One region of the Streptomyces sp. NPDC090077 genome, then DNA from elsewhere that is predicted to be linked to it. Evidence: predicted binding sites of a transcription regulator. Region 1 holds the regulator's gene; the other holds the start of a gene.
The links. The regulator HspR, encoded in region 1, represses chaperone genes until heat shock. The targets are predictions, from matches to a motif close to TTGAGNNNNNNNNNCTCAA.
Positions count from the first base shown of each region.

Region 2: the regulator HspR is predicted to act here: its motif matches at 2,187-2,205, upstream of lon (endopeptidase La).

Region 1 is NZ_JBIVEG010000021.1:90,628-101,338, reverse strand. Features, by position in the region: partial or broken gene ACIPW5_RS28660 (heterodisulfide reductase-related iron-sulfur binding cluster) at 1-1,787, opposite strand, end outside; gene ACIPW5_RS28655 (sugar transferase) at 1,898-2,506, opposite strand; gene dnaK (molecular chaperone DnaK) at 2,768-4,612, shown strand; gene grpE (nucleotide exchange factor GrpE) at 4,612-5,277, shown strand; gene dnaJ (molecular chaperone DnaJ) at 5,317-6,492, shown strand; gene ACIPW5_RS28635 (heat shock protein transcriptional repressor HspR) at 6,494-6,961, shown strand; gene ACIPW5_RS28630 (helix-turn-helix transcriptional regulator) at 7,085-8,116, opposite strand; gene ACIPW5_RS28625 (hypothetical protein) at 8,202-8,399, shown strand; gene ACIPW5_RS28620 (hypothetical protein) at 8,399-8,713, shown strand; gene ACIPW5_RS28615 (pyridoxamine 5'-phosphate oxidase family protein) at 8,889-9,293, opposite strand; gene clpB (ATP-dependent chaperone ClpB) at 9,463-10,711, shown strand, end outside.
Region 2 is NZ_JBIVEG010000020.1:26,422-37,132, reverse strand. Features, by position in the region: gene lon (endopeptidase La) at 1-2,164, opposite strand, end outside; gene ACIPW5_RS27615 (RidA family protein) at 2,290-2,682, shown strand; gene ACIPW5_RS27610 (DUF4097 family beta strand repeat-containing protein) at 2,679-3,443, opposite strand; gene ACIPW5_RS27605 (sulfurtransferase) at 3,568-4,404, opposite strand; gene ACIPW5_RS27600 (hypothetical protein) at 4,661-6,061, opposite strand; gene ACIPW5_RS27595 (hypothetical protein) at 6,098-6,685, shown strand; gene ACIPW5_RS27590 (response regulator transcription factor) at 6,792-7,532, shown strand; gene ACIPW5_RS27585 (ATP-binding protein) at 7,529-8,620, shown strand; gene ACIPW5_RS27580 (multifunctional oxoglutarate decarboxylase/oxoglutarate dehydrogenase thiamine pyrophosphate-binding subunit/dihydrolipoyllysine-residue succinyltransferase subunit) at 8,879-10,711, shown strand, end outside.

The sequences.
Region 1 (10,711 bases):
AGCTGCGTGTGGTGGATGACCTCGTACTCGCCGCCCAGCTGCGGGTACTCGTTGGCGATGGTGTTGAAGCAGTGCGGGCAGGTGGAGACGATCCGCTTCGCCGACTTCGGCTTCTTCGTCGACGGGTCGTCGTCGTCCTCGCCGAACGCCATGTTCAGCATGGCCACGTTCTCCTGGCCCAGCTGCTGGAACAGCGGCTCATTGCCCAGGCGGCGCGGCGAGTCACCGGTGCACTTCTCGTCGCCGCCCATGATCGCGAACTTGACGCCCGCGATGTTCAGCAGCTCCGCGAAGGCCTTGGTGGTCTTCTTCGCCCGGTCCTCCAGGGCGCCCGCGCAGCCGACCCAGTACAGGTAGTCGAACTCCGAGAGGTCCTCCGCGTCCTTCCCGATGATCGGGACCTCGAAGTCGACCTCCTTCGTCCACTCCACGCGCTGCTTCTTGGCCAGGCCCCAGGGGTTGCCCTTCTTCTCCAGGTTCTTGAGCATCGTGCCCGCCTCCGACGGGAACGCGCTCTCGATCATCACCTGGTAGCGGCGCATGTCGACGATGTGGTCGATGTGCTCGATGTCGACGGGGCACTGCTCCACGCACGCGCCACAGGTCGTGCAGGACCACAGCACGTCCGGGTCGATGACGCCGTTCTCCTCGGCCGTGCCGATCAGCGGGCGCTCCGCCTCGGCCAGGGCCGCCGCCGGGACGTCCTTGAGCTGCTCGGCGGTCGCCTTCTCCTCGCCCTCCATGGTCTTGCCGCCGCCCGCGAGCAGGTACGGGGCCTTCGCGTGCGCGTGGTCGCGCAGCGACATGATCAGGAGCTTCGGGGACAGCGGCTTGCCGGTGTTCCAGGCGGGGCACTGCGACTGGCAGCGGCCGCACTCGGTGCAGGTGGAGAAGTCGAGGATGCCCTTCCAGGAGAACTGCTCGACCTGGGAGACGCCGAAGACGTCGTCCTCGCCCGGCTCCTCGAAGTCGATCTCCTTGCCGCCCGAGGTCATCGGCTGCAGGGCGCCGAGCGCCGTCGAACCGTCGGCGTTGCGCTTGAACCAGATGTTCGGGAAGCCGAGGAAGCGGTGCCAGGCCACGCCCATGTTGGTGTTGAGCGAGACCGTGATCATCCAGATGAAGGAGACGCTGATCTTCACCATCGCGGTGAAGTAGATGGCGTTCTGGATGCCGCTGTAGGAGAGGCCCTTGAAGGCCAGCACCAGCGGGTACGAGGCGAAGTACGCCGGCTCGTACGACTCGACGCCGTGGATCGCGCCCTCCAGGCCGCGCAGCGCGAGGATCGCGAGGCCGATGGTGAGGATGACGTACTCGACGAAGTACGCCTGCCAGGCCTTCGAGCCGGCGAAGCGCGACTTGCGACCGGCCCGCGAGGGGAGGTTGAGCAGGCGGATCACCATCAGGACGACGATGCCGACGACGGTCATCACGCCGATGAACTCGGTGTAGAGCTCGAAGGGCAGGAAGTCGCCGACGATCGGCAGCAGCCAGTCGGCCTGGAAGAGTTGGCCGAAGGCCTGCACCAGGGTGGGCGGCAGCGTCAGGAATCCGATCGCGACGAACCAGTGCGCGAAGCCGACGATGCCCCACCGGTTCATCCGGGAGTGCCCGAGGAACTCCCTGACCAGGGTGATCGTTCGGTCCTTCGGACGGTCCGTGCGGCTGCCCGCCGGTACGGGTTGGCCGAGCTTCACGAACCGGTAGATCTGCGCCACGGCTCGGGCGATCAGCGCGACGCCGACCACGGTCAGGACCAGCGACACGATGATCGCGGCGAGTTGCATGGGAGGGCTCCTCGGGCGGGACTTACTAAGCGGTAACTTATTGAGTCAAGGCTTGAGGTTACCCAGTTCCCGCGCCGCACTGTAGGTGAGCGTGCGGTGATCTGTGTCGCTCAGGCATGCCTCTGTCGGTAGGCCGCCCGAGGGGTCTGCGCGAGGATCGCGAGATCCATCCCCAGCCAATGGCTCTCCACATAGTGCCGGTCGAGCAGGGCCATCTCCGCCCAGGGGAGGTCGGAACGCGCGCTGACCTGCCACAATCCGGTCATTCCGGGACGTACCAACAGCCGTTCGGGGTGGTCCGTACGGGCCTCCGGGCGCGGCCCGACCAGCGACATCTCGCCACGCGCCACGTTGAGCAGCCGCGGCAGGCCCTCCAGCGCGCACCGGTGCACCAGCTCGCCCGCCCGCCCCGCCCCCTCGGTGCGCAGCCGCCAGGCCCGGAACGGCCGCCCGCCGAGCCCGAGGGCGGGCTCCCGTACGAGGACCCGCGCGCGGGTCGCCGCGTACAGCAGGGCGGCGGCCGGCAGCAGCGCGAGGGCGGCGGGGACCAGCAGGAGCGCGGTGCCGATCAGGTCGCAGACCCGCTTGGCCGGGGGCACGGCCGGCCGTCGCGCGGGGAGCCGGACCGGGATCCGGAGCGGCATCCGGGCCGGGATCCGGAGCTGCCGGAGCCGGAGCCGGAGCCCTGGCCGGGCGGTGAGGGGGTGCAGCAGGGGCATACCGGCACGCTGCCGGACACCCGCCCGGCCCCCGGCGCGCCGCGCGGTCGCGGGCCGCGGCGGGAACCCGTTCGGGTGCGGTACCGCCGCCGGGACCCCGCCCCGGCCCGTGCGCCCCAAGGGTGCGTGACGCCCCGGACGCCCGGGGTGAGCGTAAGGGCAGCCTAAAGGTTGAGTCCCCTCGACTCACCTCTGTTGACTCCGGGGCGGAGGTGATGCACTCTTGAGTCTGTTCCACTCAAGTCAGCTGGAGGAATCGAAATGGCACGTGCGGTCGGCATCGACCTGGGCACCACTAACTCCGTCGTCAGCGTTCTCGAAGGCGGCGAGCCCACCGTCATCACCAACGCCGAGGGTGCCAGGACCACGCCGTCCGTCGTCGCCTTCGCCAAGAACGGCGAGGTCCTCGTCGGCGAGGTGGCCAAGCGCCAGGCGGTCACGAACGTTGACCGGACCATCCGCTCCGTCAAGCGCCACATGGGCACTGACTGGAAGATCAACCTGGATGGCAAGGACTTCAACCCGCAGCAGATGAGCGCCTTCATCCTGCAGAAGCTGAAGCGCGACGCCGAGGCGTACCTGGGCGAGAAGGTCACGGACGCGGTCATCACCGTCCCCGCCTACTTCAACGACTCCGAGCGCCAGGCGACGAAGGAGGCCGGCGAGATCGCCGGTCTGAACGTCCTGCGCATCGTCAACGAGCCGACCGCCGCCGCCCTGGCGTACGGCCTCGACAAGGACGACCAGACCATTCTCGTCTTCGACCTCGGTGGCGGCACCTTCGACGTGTCGCTCCTGGAGATCGGCGACGGTGTCGTCGAGGTCAAGGCCACCAACGGTGACAACCACCTCGGTGGCGACGACTGGGACCAGCGCGTCGTCGACTACCTGGTGAAGCAGTTCGCCAACGGCCACGGCGTCGACCTGTCCAAGGACAAGATGGCGCTCCAGCGCCTGCGCGAGGCCGCCGAGAAGGCGAAGATCGAGCTGTCCTCCTCCACGGAGACCTCGATCAACCTGCCGTACATCACGGCCTCCGCCGAGGGCCCGCTGCACCTGGACGAGAAGCTCACCCGCGCCCAGTTCCAGCAGCTGACCGCGGACCTGCTCGACCGCTGCAAGACCCCGTTCCACAACGTCATCAAGGACGCCGGCATCGCGCTGTCCGAGATCGACCACGTGGTCCTGGTCGGCGGCTCCACCCGCATGCCGGCCGTCGCCGAGCTCGTCAAGGAGCTCACCGGCGGTCAGGACGCCAACAAGGGCGTCAACCCGGACGAGGTCGTCGCCATCGGCGCCACCCTCCAGGCCGGTGTCCTCAAGGGTGAGGTCAAGGACGTCCTGCTCCTCGACGTGACCCCGCTGTCCCTCGGCATCGAGACCAAGGGCGGCATCATGACCAAGCTCATCGAGCGCAACACGACCATCCCGACCAAGCGGTCGGAGATCTTCACGACGGCCGAGGACAACCAGCCGTCCGTGCAGATCCAGGTCTACCAGGGCGAGCGCGAGATCGCGGCGTACAACAAGAAGCTCGGCATGTTCGAGCTGACGGGCCTGCCGCCGGCCCCGCGCGGCGTCCCGCAGATCGAGGTCTCCTTCGACATCGACGCGAACGGCATCATGCACGTCACGGCCAAGGACCTTGGCACGGGCAAGGAGCAGAAGATGACCGTCACCGGCGGCTCCTCGCTCGGCAAGGACGAGGTCGACCGCATGCGCCAGGAGGCCGAGCAGTACGCGGACGAGGACCTGCGCCGCAAGGAGGCGGCCGAGTCCCGCAACCAGGGCGAGCAGCTCGTCTACCAGACGGAGAAGTTCCTCGCGGACAACGCGGAGAAGGTCCCGGCCGAGGTCAAGACCGAGGTCGAGACGGCCGTCACCGAGCTGAAGGACAAGCTCAAGGGCGACGACGCCGCCGAGATCCGCACCGCGACGGAGAAGCTCGCCGCGGTCAGCCAGAAGCTCGGCCAGGCCATCTACGCCGACGCCCAGGCCGCCCAGGCCGCCGGCGGCGCGGGTGACGCGGGCCAGGCCAAGGCCGACGACGACGTCGTCGACGCCGAGATCGTCGACGACGAGAAGCCGAAGGGCGGCGCTGCCTGATGTCGGAGGAGACCCCGGGTTTCGACGAGAAGCCTGAAGTCCCCACCGGCGCCGGCAGTGACGACGCGGAGCCGAAGGCCGCCGACTCCTCCAAGAAGGAGGACGAGGCGGCCCCGGCCGGGGACACGGCTCAGGATGTGGCCCTGCTGGCGCAGCTGGACCAGGCCCGCACCGCGCTCGGCGAGCGCACCGCGGACCTCCAGCGGCTCCAGGCCGAGTACCAGAACTACCGTCGCCGCGTGGAGCGGGACCGGGTCGCCGTCAAGGAGATCGCGGTCGCGAGCCTGCTGACGGAGCTCCTCCCGACCCTGGACGACATCGGCCGGGCGCGGGAGCACGGCGAGCTGGTCGGCGGCTTCAAGTCGGTCGCCGAGTCGCTGGAGACCGCCGCCGCCAAGATGGGGCTGCAGCAGTTCGGCAAGGAGGGCGAGCCCTTCGACCCGACGATCCACGAGGCCCTGATGCACTCGTACGCGCCGGACGTCACCGAGACGACCTGCGTGGCGATCCTGCAGCCGGGGTACCGGATCGGCGAGCGCACGATCCGCCCCGCGCGGGTCGCGGTGGCCGAGCCCCAGCCGGGCGCGGCGCCCGCCGCGAAGTCCGAGTCCGGTGACGGCGACACGCCGTCCGACAAGGACACGGATGCCCCCGACAAGGGCTGACGCACACCATGTAGGGATCCGAGAGGAGGGACACCGGGGATGAGCACGAAGGACTTCGTCGAGAAGGACTACTACAAGGTCCTCGGTGTCCCGAAGGACGCCACCGAGGCCGAGATCAAGAAGGCGTACCGGAAGCTCGCCCGCGAGTTCCACCCGGACGCCAACAAGGGCGACGCCTCGGCCGAGGAGCGCTTCAAGGAGATCTCCGAGGCGAACGACGTCCTCGGCGACGCCAAGAAGCGCAAGGAGTACGACGAGGCCCGCGCGCTGTTCGGGAACGGTGGCTTCCGCCCCGGTCCGGGCGGCGGCGGATCGTTCAACTTCGACCTGGGCGACCTGTTCGGCGGTACGCAGCAGGGCGGCCAGGGCGGCTTCGGCGGCGGCCTGGGCGACGTCTTCGGCGGCCTGTTCAACCGCGGCGCCGGCCCCGGTGCGGGCACCCGCACCCAGCCGCGCCGCGGCCAGGACGTCGAGTCGGAGGTCACGCTCTCCTTCACGGAGGCCGTGGACGGCGCGACGGTGCCGCTGCGGATGTCCTCGCAGGCCCCCTGCAAGGCCTGTTCGGGCACCGGCGACACGAACGGCACCCCCCGGGTGTGCCCGACCTGCGTCGGCACCGGCCAGGTCTCCCGGGGCAGCGGCGGCGGCTTCTCGCTGACCGACCCCTGCGCGGACTGCAAGGGCCGCGGCCTGATCGCGGAGAACCCCTGCGAGGTCTGCAAGGGCAGCGGGCGGGCCAAGTCCTCCCGCACCATGCAGGTCCGGATCCCGGCGGGCGTCTCCGACGGCCAGCGGATCCGGCTGCGCGGCAAGGGCGCCCCGGGCGAGCGCGGCGGCCCGGCGGGCGACCTGTACGTGGTCGTGCACGTGGGCACCCACCCGGTGTTCGGCCGCAAGGGCGACAACCTCACGGTGACGGTCCCGGTGACCTTCGCCGAGGCCGTCCTGGGCGCCGACATCAAGGTGCCGACCCTGGGCGGCCCCCCGGTCACCCTGAAGCTCCCCCCGGGCACCCCCGGCGGCCGCACCATGCGGGCCCGCGGCAAGGGGGCGGTCCGCAAGGACGGCACCCGCGGCGACCTGCTCGTCACGGTGGAGGTCGCGGTTCCGGCGGAGCTGTCCGACAAGGCCCGCGAGGCCCTGGAGATGTACCGGGACGCGACCGGGTCCGAGGACCCGCGCGCCCTCCTGTTCGAGTCCGCGAAGGGAGCATGACATGGACGGCCGCCGACGACAGCCCCGCTTCGGCGAGGGGGCGTACCAGCTCACCGACGAGACCCCGGTCTACGTGATCTCGGTGGCCGCCCAGCTCTCGGGCCTGCATCCGCAGACCCTGCGCCAGTACGACCGTCTCGGCCTGGTCTCCCCGGACCGCACGGCCGGCCGCGGCCGGCGCTATTCGGCCAGGGACATCGAGCTGCTCCGCACGGTGCAGCAGCTGTCCCAGGACGAGGGCATCAACCTGGCCGGGATCAAGCGGATCATCGAACTGGAGAACCAGGTGGCCGCGCTCCAGCAGCGCGTGGCCGAGCTGTCCGCCGCCGTGGACGGAGCGGCCGCCGCCCTCCAGGCCCGCGAGGCCCAGGTGCACGCCTCGTACCGCCGCGACCTGGTTCCGTACCAGCCGCCGGTGCCGGGCAGCGCACTGGTCGTCTGGCGCCCCACCCGGCGTCCGGGCGACTGACCCGCGCGCCGCGCAGCGAAGGCGAAGGCCCCGTGGGGCCCCTCCCGTACGAGGAGGGGCCCCACGGGGCCTTGTGCGCGTCCGGGGCGTCCCGCGGCTCCCCGCGGCCACCCGCGGGCCCCGTCAGGCCTCGGGGAGCTGCGCCGGGCCCGAGCCGTGCAGGATCCCGGACTGGGCGATGAGGTAGCCGAGCTGGGCCCGGCTGCCGCTGCCGAGCGCCGCGGCCAGCTTCGCGATGTGCGCGCGGCAGGTACGTACGTTCATTCCCAGCCGGCGGGCGATCGCCTCGTCCACGTGGCCCTCGATCAGCAGCTGTGCGATGGAACGCTGCACTCCGGAGATACCATCCGGGTGGTGCGTGTAGGTGATCTCGTCGCCCAACGGGACGCCCCTGCGCCAGAGTTGTTCGAAAACCTTGATGAGGTAGTCCACGAGACCCGGATGTCGCAGCTCCAGGGCCACCTTCCGGTCATCGCTGGCGGGGATGAAGGCCACCGTCCGGTCGAAGATCATGAGACGCTCTATCAGCTCCTCCAGCGTGCGGATCTCCACCTTCCCCGCGGAGATCCGGTCCACGTAGGCGAGCGTGCCCTGGCTGTGCCGCACGGTGTGCTGGTAGAGCGTCCGGATGCTCACCCCGCGGTCGATCATCGGAGTGGCGCGCTCCAGCGACTCGCTGAGGACGAACGTCGGCCGGGCGCCGCCGGGCTGGATGGTCAGGGCCTCCGTGTGGCACTCGGAGGTGGCCAGGTCGATGGCGGCGTTGATCTGGTCGAACCCCTCCAGGACCGTGATGGCGTGGGTGTTGGCGGGGCTTTGGGCGCTGATGGTCAGGAACGGCTCGAATGCGTCGGTGAGGTCCACGGCGGTGCGCCGGCGCTCCTGGATCTCGCGTTCGAGCGGATGCAGCCGCTGGGCCAGGGCGACGGACGGAGCAACCGCGCGCAGCTGGTTGGCGTCATCAGGGTCGGGTCGCAGCAGTGCGAATTCGAGCAGGCAGGGCGCGTTCTTGACCTCGCCCCGCGCGACGCGGCCGGTGCTCAGGGCGGCGGCGTACAGTCGCGCTCCCTCGGTGCACATCTCCGTGACGGGGTGGCGATGTGTCGGGTTTATGTCGCTCTTGGGCAAATCTCCACCCCCCAGGGTCCTGAACATGTAAGAACATGATGCATCGTCCCTGTGGCACTGACGTGCCTGAATGAGCCATCGTCTGACAGTGCGGGGGAGAGGATTCCATCAAGTGAGGACGAAGCCGACCATGTATAAGAGAATGCTTCGCTCGGCGCTTGCCGTTGTTTTCTCCGCCGTTGCGGTCTTTGGGGCGGCCATAGCCGCCGACGGGGACGCGGGAAGCTCTCAGGCCGCTCCGGTCTCGTCGGCCGCGGCGACGGTCGAGGGCGATTTCGGCTGGAACAGCACGCCTGCGCAGGTCTCCTGATGACCCCCGACGACCGCGACTTCCGTCGCGAAATGGCATCCGCGTACCGCTCCGGGTGGCAGTTCATCGACCTCGCCACGGCGATTCCCTACGCCGGCGACTCGTTGATGGTCACTCTTTTCGGCCAGCCGATCGTCGTCGTGCGCGAGGAGGACGAAGACGTCCGCGCCTACCGCTGTCTGCGCCGCCCCCGGGGCGCACCGCAGCCCGTCCGCTGCGAGGTCCGGTACGGCATGGTCTTCGTCAACCTGGACCAGCGTGACCACCAGCTCTTCGAACCCGATATCACCACCGCCACCCCCCGCAGTGCCTGAGGCGATTCCCCCGTCGTTGCAGATCGCTCCAGGTGCTACCCCCACACAACGGCGCCATCGTGGACCTGACCACGATGGCGCCGTTGTGATGTCCGCGTCCAGTGGTTGAACCGGACAATCGTCCCGGCGTCCGCCGGGGAGTGCCCGCAGGCCGCTCCGGGTCCGCCCCCGGGGCTCAGGCCCGGCCCATGGCCCGGTCGAGGGTGATCTCCAGGACCACCCGGTCCGGGTTGGGCGAGGGCGTCCGCCCGTACCGCTCCGCGTAGCGCGCCACGGCCTCGGCGACCGAGGCCTCGTCCGTACGGACCACCGCGCGCCCCTCCAGGGTGGCCCAGCGCCTGCCCTCCATCTGGCAGACCGCGACCCGGGCGCCGCCGCCGGCCGCCGCCAGGACGTTGCGGACCTTCTTGCTGTGCTTGTTGCTGATCACCCGTGCCAGCCCGGCCTCAGGGTCGTAGGTGACGCCCACGGGCACCACGTGCGGCGTGCCGTCCGGGCGCGGGGTGGTCAGGGTGCAGACGTGCCGCTCCCGCCAGAAGGCGAGGTACTCGGGCGTCGGGTTGAGTACGTCATGGGACATGGGCCGAAGCGTACGCCCGGGCATCCGCGGGATCCGGCGGCGGAATGGCCGCGAAAGCCGCCTTGAGTGGAATAGACTCAACTTTGCAGATGCTGAATCTGTCAGAGTACGCACGCGGCCCGCCGGGTGCGACGCGTCTCGTACGCCCGCCGGAGAGGAGAAACCGAGAGTGGACGCCGAGCTGACCAACAAGAGCCGTGACGCCCTGAACGCGGCCACGAGCAGGGCCGTCAAGGACGGCCACGCCGACCTGACCCCCGCACACCTCCTGCTGGCGCTGCTCGCCGGCGAGGACAACGAGAACGTCGTCGACCTGCTGGTCGCCACCGACGCCGACCAGGCCGCCGTCCGCGCCGGGGCCGAGCGCCTGCTCGCCGCCCTGCCCAGCGTCACCGGCTCCACCGTCGCGCCCCCGCAGCCCAGCCGCGACCTGCTCGCCGTACTGGCCGAGGCCGACGCCGAGGCCGGCCGCCTCGGCGACGAGTACCTCTCCACCGAACACCTCCTCATCGCCGTCGCCGCCAAGGGCGGACCGGCCGGTGAGGTCCTTTCCGCCCAGGGCGCCACGGCGAAGAAGCTGCTGGACGCCTTCCAGAACGCACGAGGAGCACGGCGGGTGACCACCCCCGACCCCGAGGGCCAGTACAAGGCCCTGGAGAAGTTCGGCACCGATTTCACCGCCGCCGCCCGCGACGGCAAGCTCGACCCCGTCATCGGCCGCGACCACGAGATCCGGCGCGTCGTCCAGGTCCTCTCCCGGCGCACCAAGAACAACCCGGTGCTGATCGGCGAGCCCGGCGTCGGCAAGACCGCCGTCGTCGAGGGCCTGGCCCAGCGCATCGTCAAGGGCGACGTCCCCGAGTCCCTCAAGGGCAAGCGGCTCGTCTCCCTCGACCTCGGCGCGATGGTGGCCGGCGCCAAGTACCGCGGCGAGTTCGAGGAGCGCCTGAAGACCGTCCTCGCCGAGATCAAGTCGAGCGAGGGCCAGATCATCACCTTCATCGACGAGCTCCACACCGTCGTCGGTGCCGGGGCCGGCGGGGACTCCGCCATGGACGCGGGCAACATGCTCAAGCCCATGCTGGCCCGCGGCGAGCTGCGCATGGTCGGCGCCACCACCCTGGACGAGTACCGCGAGCGGATCGAGAAGGACCCGGCCCTGGAGCGCCGCTTCCAGCAGGTGCTGGTCGCCGAGCCCACCGTCGAGGACACCATCGCGATCCTGCGCGGGCTCAAGGGCCGCTACGAGGCCCACCACAAGGTGGTCATCAACGACAGCGCCCTCGTCGCCGCCGCCACCCTCTCCGACCGCTACATCACCTCCCGCTTCCTGCCCGACAAGGCCATCGACCTCGTCGACGAGGCGGCCTCCCGGCTCCGCATGGAGATCGACTCCTCGCCCGTGGAGATCGACGAGC
Region 2 (10,711 bases), on a different contig from region 1:
CGCCGGTCATGGCCACGTCCGTGCGGACCTGGCGGCCGGAGAGCAGGGACGCCAGCGCGGTGGTCATGGTGATGCCCGCGCTCGGACCGTCCTTGGGGACCGCGCCCGCCGGGAAGTGGATGTGCACGCCCCGGTCCTTCAGGTCGGCGACCGGCAGCTCCAGCTCCGCGCCGTGCGAGCGCAGGAAGCTGAGGGCGATCTGCGCCGACTCCTTCATGACGTCGCCCAGCTGGCCCGTGAGGGTGAGCCCGGCGGCGCCGGTCTCCGGGTCGGCGAGGGAGGCCTCGACGAACAGGACGTCGCCGCCGGCCCCGGTCACGGCGAGGCCGGTGGCCACGCCGGGCACCGCGGTGCGCCGCTCCGCAGGGTCCTGGGCGGACTCCGGGACGTGGTGCGGGCGGCCGATCAGGCCGCGGAGCTCACCCGCGCCGATGGCGAAGGGGAACTCCCGCTCGCCCAGTTCGTGCTGGGAGGCCACCTTGCGCAGCAGCCGCGCGATGGACCGCTCCAGGGTGCGCACGCCCGCCTCGCGGGTGTACTCGCCGGCGAGCTTGCGCAGCGCGTCCTCCCCGAGGACCACTTCTCCGGCGGTCAGCCCGGCGCGCTCCAGCTGGCGGGGCAGCAGGTGGTCGCGGGCGATGACGACCTTCTCGTCCTCGGTGTAGCCGTCGAGGCGCACCAGCTCCATGCGGTCGGCGAGGGCCTCGGGGATGGCCTCCAGGACGTTGGCGGTCGCGAGGAAGACCACGTCGCTGAGGTCCAGCTCCACCTCCAGGTAGTGGTCCCGGAAGGTGTGGTTCTGCGCCGGGTCCAGGACCTCCAGCAGGGCGGCCGCCGGATCGCCCCGGAAGTCGGAGCCGACCTTGTCGATCTCGTCGAGGAGCACGACCGGGTTCATGGACCCGGCCTCCTTGATCGCCCGCACGATGCGGCCGGGCAGGGCGCCGACGTAGGTGCGGCGGTGGCCGCGGACCTCGGCCTCGTCCCGGACGCCGCCGAGGGCGACGCGGACGAACTTCCGCCCCATGGCGTGGGCCACGCTCTCGCCGAGCGAGGTCTTGCCGACGCCGGGCGGACCGACGAGCGCCAGGACCGCTCCCCCGCGCCGTCCGCCGACCACGCCCATGCCGCGCTCGCCGCGCCGCTTGCGCACGGCGAGGTACTCGGTGATGCGGTCCTTCACGTCGTTCAGCCCGGCGTGTTCGGCGTCGAGCACCGCCCGGGCGCCCTGGATGTCGTACGCGTCCTCGGTGCGCTCGTTCCAGGGCAGTTCCAGCACGGTGTCCAGCCAGGTGCGGATCCAGGAGCCCTCGGGGCTCTGGTCGCTGGACCGCTCCAGCTTGTCGACCTCCTTGAGCGCGGCCTCCCGCACCTTCTCGGGCAGGTCGGCGGCCTCGACGCGGGCGCGGTAGTCGTCGGACTCCTCGCCCTCCTTCTCCCCGCCCAGCTCGCGCAGCTCCTTGCGGACGGCCTCCAGCTGGCGGCGGAGCAGGAACTCGCGCTGCTGCTTCTCGACGCCGTCCTGGACGTCCTTGGCGATGGACTCGGCGACGTCCTGTTCGGCGAGGTGGTCGGAGAGCGCCTTGACGGCGAGCCGGAGCCGGGCGACCGGGTCGGTCGTCTCCAGCAGCTCCACCTTCTGGGCCGTGCTCAGGAAGGGCGAGTACCCGGAGTTGTCGGCGAGGGCCGACACCCCCTCGATCTGCTGGACCCGGTCCACGACCTGCCAGGCGCCGCGCTTCTTCAGCCAGCTGGTGGCGAGGGCCTTGTACTCCTTGACGAGCTCGGCGACCGCCCCGGGCAGCGGGTCGGGCACCTTTTCGTCGACGGTCTCCCCCTCGACCCAGAGCGCCGCCCCGGGCCCGGTGGTCCCCGCGCCGATCCGGACGCGGCCGCGGCCGCGGATCAGCGCCCCGGGATCCCCGTCGGAGAGCCGCCCGACCTGCTCGACGGTCCCGAGGACGCCGATCCCGGCGTACTTCCCGTCGACCCGCGGCACGAGCAGCACCCGGGGCTTCCCGCTGCCCACCGCCGCCTGCGCCGCCTCCACGGCTCCGCGCACCTCGGCGTCGGACAGGTCCAGGGGAACGACCATCCCGGGCAGCACGACCTCGTCGTCGAGCGGCAGTACGGGCAGGGTGAGCGTTACGGACGTCGAAGCCATGATCTTCCCTCCGGCAGTGAAGTTGAGCTATGCCGACTCAATGCTTCTGCGCCCGGCAATGTTCCCCAACACCCGTTCGCCGGGGGCGAACGCCCCCGGCGGGCCCCGGACGGCACCATGGCGGCATGACAGACATACGACGGACCGTCAGCTCGGGCTCGCCCCTGGAACCCCGGATCGGCTTCTCCCGCGCGGTGCGCAAGGGGGCGTACGTGGCCGTCGCCGGCACGGCGCCGATCGGCGACGACGGCTCCACGGTCGGCCCGGGCGACGTCCACGCCCAGACGGTGCGCTGCCTGGACATCGCGCAGCGGGCCCTGGAGGAGGCCGGCGCCTCGCTCGCCGACGTCGTGCGGACCCGGATCATGCTGACCGACATCACCGCCTGGGAGGAGGCCGCCCGGGCCCACGGCGAGCGCTTCGCCGGGATCCGCCCGGTGACGACCTTCGTCGAGGTGTCCCGCTTCATCGACCCGGCCTGGCTGGTGGAGGTGGAGGTCGACGCGGTGGCGGACTAGGAGGCACCGATGCGGATGTCCCCGGAGGTCGTGCGGACCGCGATGCGGGAGGTCGCGCCGGGGGCGTCCCCGAGGGTGACGTCCCGTTCGCCCGAGGCGGTGTCGGCGGACACCCGGTACGGGGCCTGCGGCGCCCGCAGGGTGACGTCGCCCGAGCTGGTGGTGACGGACACCGAGGCCGGGGCCTTCGCGAAGCCGACCGTGGAGTCCCCCGAGCTGCTGCGGAACTCGAACTCGGCACCGGCCAGATCGGCGGCCCGCAGGTCCCCGGAGGAGGTGCGCACCTTCAGCGGGCCCGTGATCCGCTCGGCCCGGACGTCGCCGGACGAGGAGTCCAGCTCGGCGGAGGCCACGCCCGTCACCGTGATGTCACCGCTGCTGCTGCCGATCTTGAGCCGCACCGAGGCCGGCACCTCCAGCCGGTAGTCCACCCAGCAGGAGTCCCCGTCGCCCCCGCAGCCGTCGGTGAAGCCCAGCACCCCGCCCGAGACCCGCTGCCCGGGCACGGGCGCGGTGTCACCCCGGTAGTGCGCGACGCGGCGCACGGTCACCCCGGGGCCGCTTCCCGGCGTGACCTCGACGGAACCCCGCCGGAGGCCCGTCAGCTCCACCGCCGTGACCGCATCGGTGACCGTGGCCTCGTCGGCGGCGGTCTTCAGCCGGGCCTCCTCCACGAAGGAGCAGCCCGACAGGAGCAGGGCGGCGGCAGCGGCGGTGGCAGCGGCGGCGAGAGCGGTGCGGGAGAAGGTGTGGAGTGCCATGCCGACGAGTCTGCCCAGCGGGAGGCCCGCCCGCGCTGGTGCAGGTATCCGTACCGGGGGTGGTGCTAGCCCCACCCCTCAGGGCCCCGCGACCTCAGGGTCCGCGGCCTCAGGGCCCGCGACCTCAGGGCCCCGTCACCACCGGCCGCAGCTCCGAGGGCAGGCCCCACTCGCTCCACGAGCCGTCGTACACCGCGGTCTCCCCGTACCCCGCGAGGGTCGCCCCCAGTGCGAGCACGCAGGCCGTGACGCCCGAACCGCAGCTGAAGTAGAGCCGCTCCCGCTCCCCGGCCAACGCCCCGAACGCCTCGCGGAGTTCCCCGGCGGGACGCATCAGGCCGCCCGGCCCCTGGAGCTCGCCGAACGGCAGGTTCAGCGCGCCCGGCATGTGCCCGCCCCGCAGCCCCGGCCGCGGCTCGGGGGCGGTACCGGCGAAGCGCTCGCGGGTCCGGGCGTCGAACACCGCCGCGGCCGGGTCGGCGAGTGCCCCGGCAACGGCGCCGGCGTCCACCAGCAGCCCGGGCCGGGGCCGCGCGGTGAAGGAGCCGCGCGGCCCCGCGTACGCCGCCGCCTCCGCCTCGACGGGCAGCCCGGCGGCCTCCCACGCGGGCAGCCCCCCGTCCAGCACGGCCGCCCGGTCGAAGCCCATCGCGCGCAGCATCCACCAGGCGCGGGCACTGGAGTAGATCCCGGCGCCGTCGTACACGACCACGGCATCGGCGTCGCCGACCCCGAGCCCCCGCACGGCCTCGGCGAAGTCCTCCGCGGAGGGCATGGTGTGCGGGGCCGCCGCCGCGTGGTCGGAAAGGGCGCCGTCCAGGTCGAAGGGCCGCGCACCGGGGATCCGCACGGGTGCCCCGCGGTGCGCCCCGACGGAAGCGTCGAACACCACGACGTCCCCGAGGTGTTGGGCCAACCAGGCGCTCCCGACCAACGGGCCGGGTATCTCGGGTACGGGCATGCGGGGCCTCCGGAAGCGGCATCGGACACGGTCTGCGGCCCATCCTGACCCATCCGCGGGCGGGAGGGGCCGTGCGGGCGAGGCGGGGCCGCGGTGGCGGTGGCCCCCGGACCGGATCAGGGAGGCGGGTGGGCAACCGCCGCCCGGCGGACGGGGGTCGGGGGTCGGGGGTCGGGGGTCGGGGGTCGGGGGTCGGGGGTCGGGGGTCGGGGGTCGGGGGTCGGGGGGAGATGGTGGGCCCGGGGCGCGAGCCCCCTCACCCGCACCCGCCCCGCCGTGCGTACACCGCCACCTGCGCACCGTGGACCGGGGTCAGGGAGCAGAGGTCGAAGCCGGCCGTCAGCGCCTCGCGCTTCGCCGCCTCGGCCGGGTGGGCGTCGAGGGGCTGGTCCGGGGGGTCCAGCAGGGCGATGACCCTCGGGGAGGCCAGGACCGCCGCCCGGACGGCCTCCGGCGGCAGTTCCGTACCGTGGAGGGTGCGGGAGGCGGCCGGGCTGCGGGACAGGGCCACGTCGCGGAGGGTGCCGTACACCCCGGGCGAGGACAGCAGCCACTCCCGTCGCCGTGACGGCATGAACAGCACCGCGTCCCCCGGCCGGGCCCGCTCCCGCACCGCCGCGGCGACCGCGAGGGCGTCGTCCTTGCGCGCCTCCGGGGTCCGCAGCCACGCCGACCACACCCCGAGCGGCACCAGCAGCAGCCCCACCAGCACCACCGCCCACGCCGGCCTCGGCCGCACCAGCCGTCCCCGCACCCCCACCAGGACCGCGAGGCCCGCCAGGGCGTAGAGGACGTACCGGTCGACGTACAGCGGGTGCACCAGGGAGACCGCCATCAGCACCCCGGGCGGCAGCAGCGCCAGCGGTACGGCGACCCGTACGGCCTCGCTCCCGGGGATCCCCCGCGCCAGGAGCAGCACCGCCGCCGTGAGCACCCCGTACGCGGCCCAGTCCTGCCACGAGGGCCGCCCCAGCCACCCCAGCTGCGCCGGGGCCTGTCGTGCGCTGACGAGGGCCAGCGGGAGCAGCCCCGCGAGGACGGCCCCCGCAGCCCACCGCCAGCCCCGTGCCCGCCGGGCGGTGAACGCGTGCGCGGGCAGGGCCAGTACGGCGAACTCGTGGAGCCAGCAGCCCAGCAGGAGCACCACCGCGTAGGCCGCCCACCGCTCGCGCAGCATCAGGTACGTCGCCCAGACCACGGCCGCCGCGACCAGGGCGTACGAGCGCCCCTCCTGCGCGTACGCCTGTACCGGCGGCAGTACGGCGTACGCGGTGCCGGCGATCAGTGCGGCCCGTTCCCCCGCCAGCCGGTGGGCCACCGCGGCCACTCCGGCGGCGGCGAGGGCCGTGCCGGCCACGGACGGCAGCCGCAGGGCCCACGGGCCGCCGTCCCACAGGGCGAAGACCCCGTGCATCAGCAGGTAGTGGAGGCCGTGCACCGCGTCGACCTGCCCGAGCAGGTCCCAGAGCCCGCCGAGGGGGCGGTGGGCCACCTGCCAGGTGGTGGACTCGTCGCGCCACATGCTGCCGCCGCCCGCGCCGCGCGGCAGCCCCCACAGCCCGAGGAGCACGGCGGTCAGCGGAGGGAGCGCGCGCCAGGGGGTGATGCGGCGGATGGCGGCCTCCGGGTGCTTTCGGTTGCGGGGCGGGAACTCCATACTCGGTGTTCGGTCGGAGTACCTGCGGAGGTGGGTGTGCGAGCGATCCGAGCGGCCGGGGCCGCGACGGTGGTGCTGTGGGGCGCGGTGCTGGTCCTGGCGGGCTGCGGCGGCGGGTCCGGCGGTCCCCCGGAGGCGACGGCGGCCCCGACGACGGCGGCCCCGACGGTGACGGCGCCCCCGCCCGGGAGCGCGCCGGCGGCCACCCCCACCGCCGCCCCCACCCCCACCACCGCCCCCACGGCGGCGCCCTCCCCCACTTCGGCGGCAACCGTGCCCGCCGGGCAGACCCTCGTCCGCGTGACCCGCAGCGGGGGGTTCGCGGGCCAGACCCGGACGGTCCTCGTCAAGGGCGACGGCTCCTGGGCGCTCCTGGACGGCAAGGCCCGCGAGATCCGCTCCGGGCGGCTGGAGCCGGCCCGGCTGGAGGCCCTGCGCACCGCGCTGCGGGAGGCGGACTTCGCGCACCTGCCCCGGGTGGCGACGGCCGATCCGCCGGTCTACGACGGGTTCACGTACGCCTTCGTGCACGGCGGTTTCGAGGTCGCGGCGGACCAGACGGAGCTGGCTCCGGGGCTCCGGAAGGTGCTGGACGCGCTGCCGGGGTTCGACGCGGCGGGATGAATCTCTGATTCCGGATGGCCCCGGCTCCTGTCCGAACCCCGCATGGCCGCAGGCCGGTGGCTCCTCTACGCTGCACCCCATCACGCGGGATCTTCAGGGGCGGGACATGGAACAGACACACACCACCCACAGCGTCGCCGCGGCCACTCCAGGTGCCCAGCGGCGCGTGCTCGTGGTCGAGGACGACCGCACGATCGCCGACGCCATCGCGGCCCGGCTGCGGGCCGAGGGCTTCCAGGTGCAGACGGCGTACGACGGGCCTGCCGCCGTCGCGGCCGCCGAGAGCTGGCAGCCGGAGCTGCTGGTGCTGGACGTCATGCTGCCCGGCTTCGACGGGCTGGAGGTCTGCCGCCGGGTCCAGGCCCAGCGGCCGGTTCCGGTGCTGATGCTCACGGCCCGGGACGACGAGACCGACATGCTGGTCGGCCTCGGGGTCGGGGCCGACGACTACATGACGAAGCCGTTCTCGATGCGCGAGCTGGCCGCGCGGGTCCACGTGCTGCTGCGCCGGGTGGAGCGGGCCACGCTGGCCGCGACGGCCCCGCGCGGGGCGACGCTGCGCCTGGGCGACCTGGAGATCGACCACGCGCAGCGCAGGGTGCGGGTGCAGGCGGAGGACGTGCACCTGACGCCGACCGAGTTCGACCTGCTGGTGTGCCTGGCGGGGACGCCGCGCGCGGTGCTCTCGCGGGAGCAGCTGCTGGCGGAGGTGTGGGACTGGGCCGACGCGTCGGGGACCCGTACGGTCGACAGCCACATCAAGGCCCTGCGGCGGAAGATCGGCGCGGACCGGATCCGTACCGTCCACGGCGTCGGGTACGCCCTGGAGACCCCGGCGCAGGCGTGAGCGGCCCGCCGCGCGGGCCGGGTCTGCGGCCCTATTCGCCGTTCTCGATCAAGACGAAGCTGGGCACGCTCGTCGTGGTGTCGGTGTTCATCACCACGGGGCTGCTGATGGTGGCCCTGCGCACGGCGACGGAGCTGCGGTTCATCACGGTCTTCTCGGTGATCGCCTCGATGCTGATCACCCAGTTCGTGGCGCACGGCCTGACGGCCCCGCTCGACGAGATGACGACGGTGGCCCGGGCGATCTCGCACGGGGACTACACGCGCCGGGTGAGCGGTGCCGGGCGCCGTGACGAGCTGGGCGATCTGGCCTCGACGATCAACCGGATGGCCGACGACCTGGAGGCGGAGGACAGGCACCGTCGAGAGCTGGTCGCGAACGTCTCGCACGAGCTGCGCACTCCGATCGCGGCGCTGCGGGCGGTGCTGGAGAACGTCGTGGACGGGGTCTCGGAGGCGGATCCGGAGACCATGCGGACGATGCTGAAGCAGGCCGAGCGGCTGGGCCGGCTGGTGGACACCCTGCTGGACCTGTCGCGGGTGGACAACGGGGTGGTGCCGCTGAAGGCGCGCCGGTTCGAGGTGTGGCCGTATCTGTCGGGGGTGCTGAAGGAGTCGGGGCTGGCGGCCGCCGGGCGGCCGGGGCTTGCTTCCGGTTCGGGCGGGCACACCCGCAATGACGTGCATCTTCACCTGGACGTACACCCTCCGGAACTGACCGCGTACGCGGACACGGAGCGACTGCACCAGGTGGTGGCGAACCTGATCGACAACGCGGTGAAGCACAGTCCGGCGCACGGCCGGGTCACGGTCCGGGCGCGGGCCGGGGCGGTGCCGGGGAGTCTGGCGCTGGAGGTCGTCGACGAGGGGCCGGGGATTCCGGAGGCGGAGCGGCACCGGGTCTTCGAGCGGTTCAACCGGGGTTCCGGCGCCGGCGGGGAGTCGGGCGGCGACGGGGGCACCGGCCTGGGGCTGGCCATCGCCCGCTGGGCCGTCGGGCTGCACGGAGGGCACATCGGCGTGGCCGAATCGTCACGGGGTTGCCGAATCCTTGTCACCCTTCCGGGCAGCTCACAGGTGCCGTCTTGACGTAGGGTTCGACTGGGAAGGACATGATCTCGGCCACACGTGCCCGGGGTCGTCAGGGGTGCGAGGCCTAGGGGGTCGCAACCTGGCTGTCCCCTACCCGAACCACGCTTGTTTCCCGCCATTCCGATGGGTGAAACCCGCCGTTCGGTGTGACCTGCACGACGGAAGTCCCGCCCGGCCTGCATCACACGCCCTGGGAGGCGTAGCCTTTATCCCCGCTGTCCATACCTTGTGAAGCGGAAGAGGGCGGTTGCCGCCGTGTCGCCACAGTCCCCCAGTAACCCGAGCACCACGACCGACGCAGCAGAGGGCGGGAAGAACCCTGCCTCAGGCTTCGGCGCGAATGAGTGGCTCGTCGACGAGATCTATCAGCAGTACCTCCAGGACCCGAATTCGGTCGACCGGGCCTGGTGGGACTTCTTCGCCGACTACAAGCCGGGGGGCGCTGTCGCCCCGGTGAAGGCGGACGAACCCCAGAAGACCCCGACGACGGACGGCGCCTCCGCACAGGCCGCCACCGCCACCGCCGGGGTACCCCAGGCCGTCGACGCCGCCACGGGGGCGGCGCCCGCCGCGCCCGCCGCCGCGCCCACACCTGTGTCAGCTCCTGCCCCTGCTCCTGCCACCCCCTCTGGTGCCCCTGCTGTGACTGTCACCTCCCAGGCCCCGGCCGCCGCACCGGCCGCGCCCGCCCCTCAGGCCCAGGCTCCGGCCGCTGCCACCACGCCGGCTCAGAAGACCGCGCCCGCCACCGAGGCCCCCGCCGGCCCCGAGCTGGTGACGCTCCGCGGCCCCGCCGCCGCCGTGGCCAAGAACATGAACGCCTCCCTCGACGTCCCGACGGCCACGTCCGTCCGCGCCGTCCCGGTGAAGCTGCTGTTCGACAACCGCATCGTCATCAACAACCACCTCAAGCGCGCCCGCGGTGGGAAGATCTCCTTCACCCACCTCATCGGCTACGCGATGGTGCAGGCCATCAAGGCCATGCCGTCGATGAACCACTCCTTCGCGGAGAAGGACGGCAAGCCGACCCTGGTGAAGCCGGAGCACGTGAACTTCGGCCTCGCGATCGACCTCGTGAAGCCCAACGGCGACCGCCAGCTCGTCGTCGCCGGCATCAAGAAGGCCGAGACCCTCAACTTCTTCGAGTTCTGGCAGGCCTACGAGGACATCGTGCGCCGCGCCCGCGTCGGCAAGCTGACGATGGACGACTTCACCGGCGTCACCGTCTCGCTGACCAACCCCGGCGGCCTGGGCACCGTCCACTCCGTGCCCCGCCTGATGCCCGGACAGTCGGTCATCATGGGCGTCGGCTCCATGGACTACCCCGCCGAGTTCCAGGGCACCTCGCAGGACACCCTGAACAAGCTGGGCATCTCCAAGGTCATGACCCTGACGTCGACCTACGACCACCGGGTCATCCAGGGCGCGGCCTCCGGCGAGTTCCTGCGCATCGTCGCGAACCTGCTCCTCGGCGAGAACGGCTTCTACGACGACGTCTTCGAGGCGCTGCGGATCCCGTACGAGCCGGTCCGCTGGAACCGCGACATCGACGCCTCGCACGACGACGACGTCACGAAGGCCGCCCGCGTCTTCGAGCTGATCCACTCCTACCGGGTCCGCGGCCACGTCATGGCCGACACCGACCCGCTGGAGTACAAGCAGCGCAAGCACCCCGACCTCGACATCACCGAGCACGGCCTCACCCTGTGGGACCTGGAGCGCGAGTTCGCGGTCGGCGGCTTCTCCGGCAAGTCGATGATGAAGCTCCGCGACATCCTCGGCGTGCTGCGCGACTCGTACTGCCGCACCACCGGCGTCGAGTTCATGCACATCCAGGACCCGAAGCAGCGCCGCTGGATCCAGGACCGCATCGAGCGCCCGCACACCAAGCCGGAGCGCGAGGAGCAGCTGCGCATCCTGCGCCGCCTGAACGCGGCCGAGGCCTTCGAGACCTTCCTGCAGACGAAGTACGTCGGCCAGAAGCGCTTCTCGCTGGAGGGCGGCGAGTCCGTCATCCCGCTGCTCGACGCCGTCATCGACTCGGCCGCCGAGGCCCGCCTCGAAGAGGTCGTCATCGGCATGGCCCAC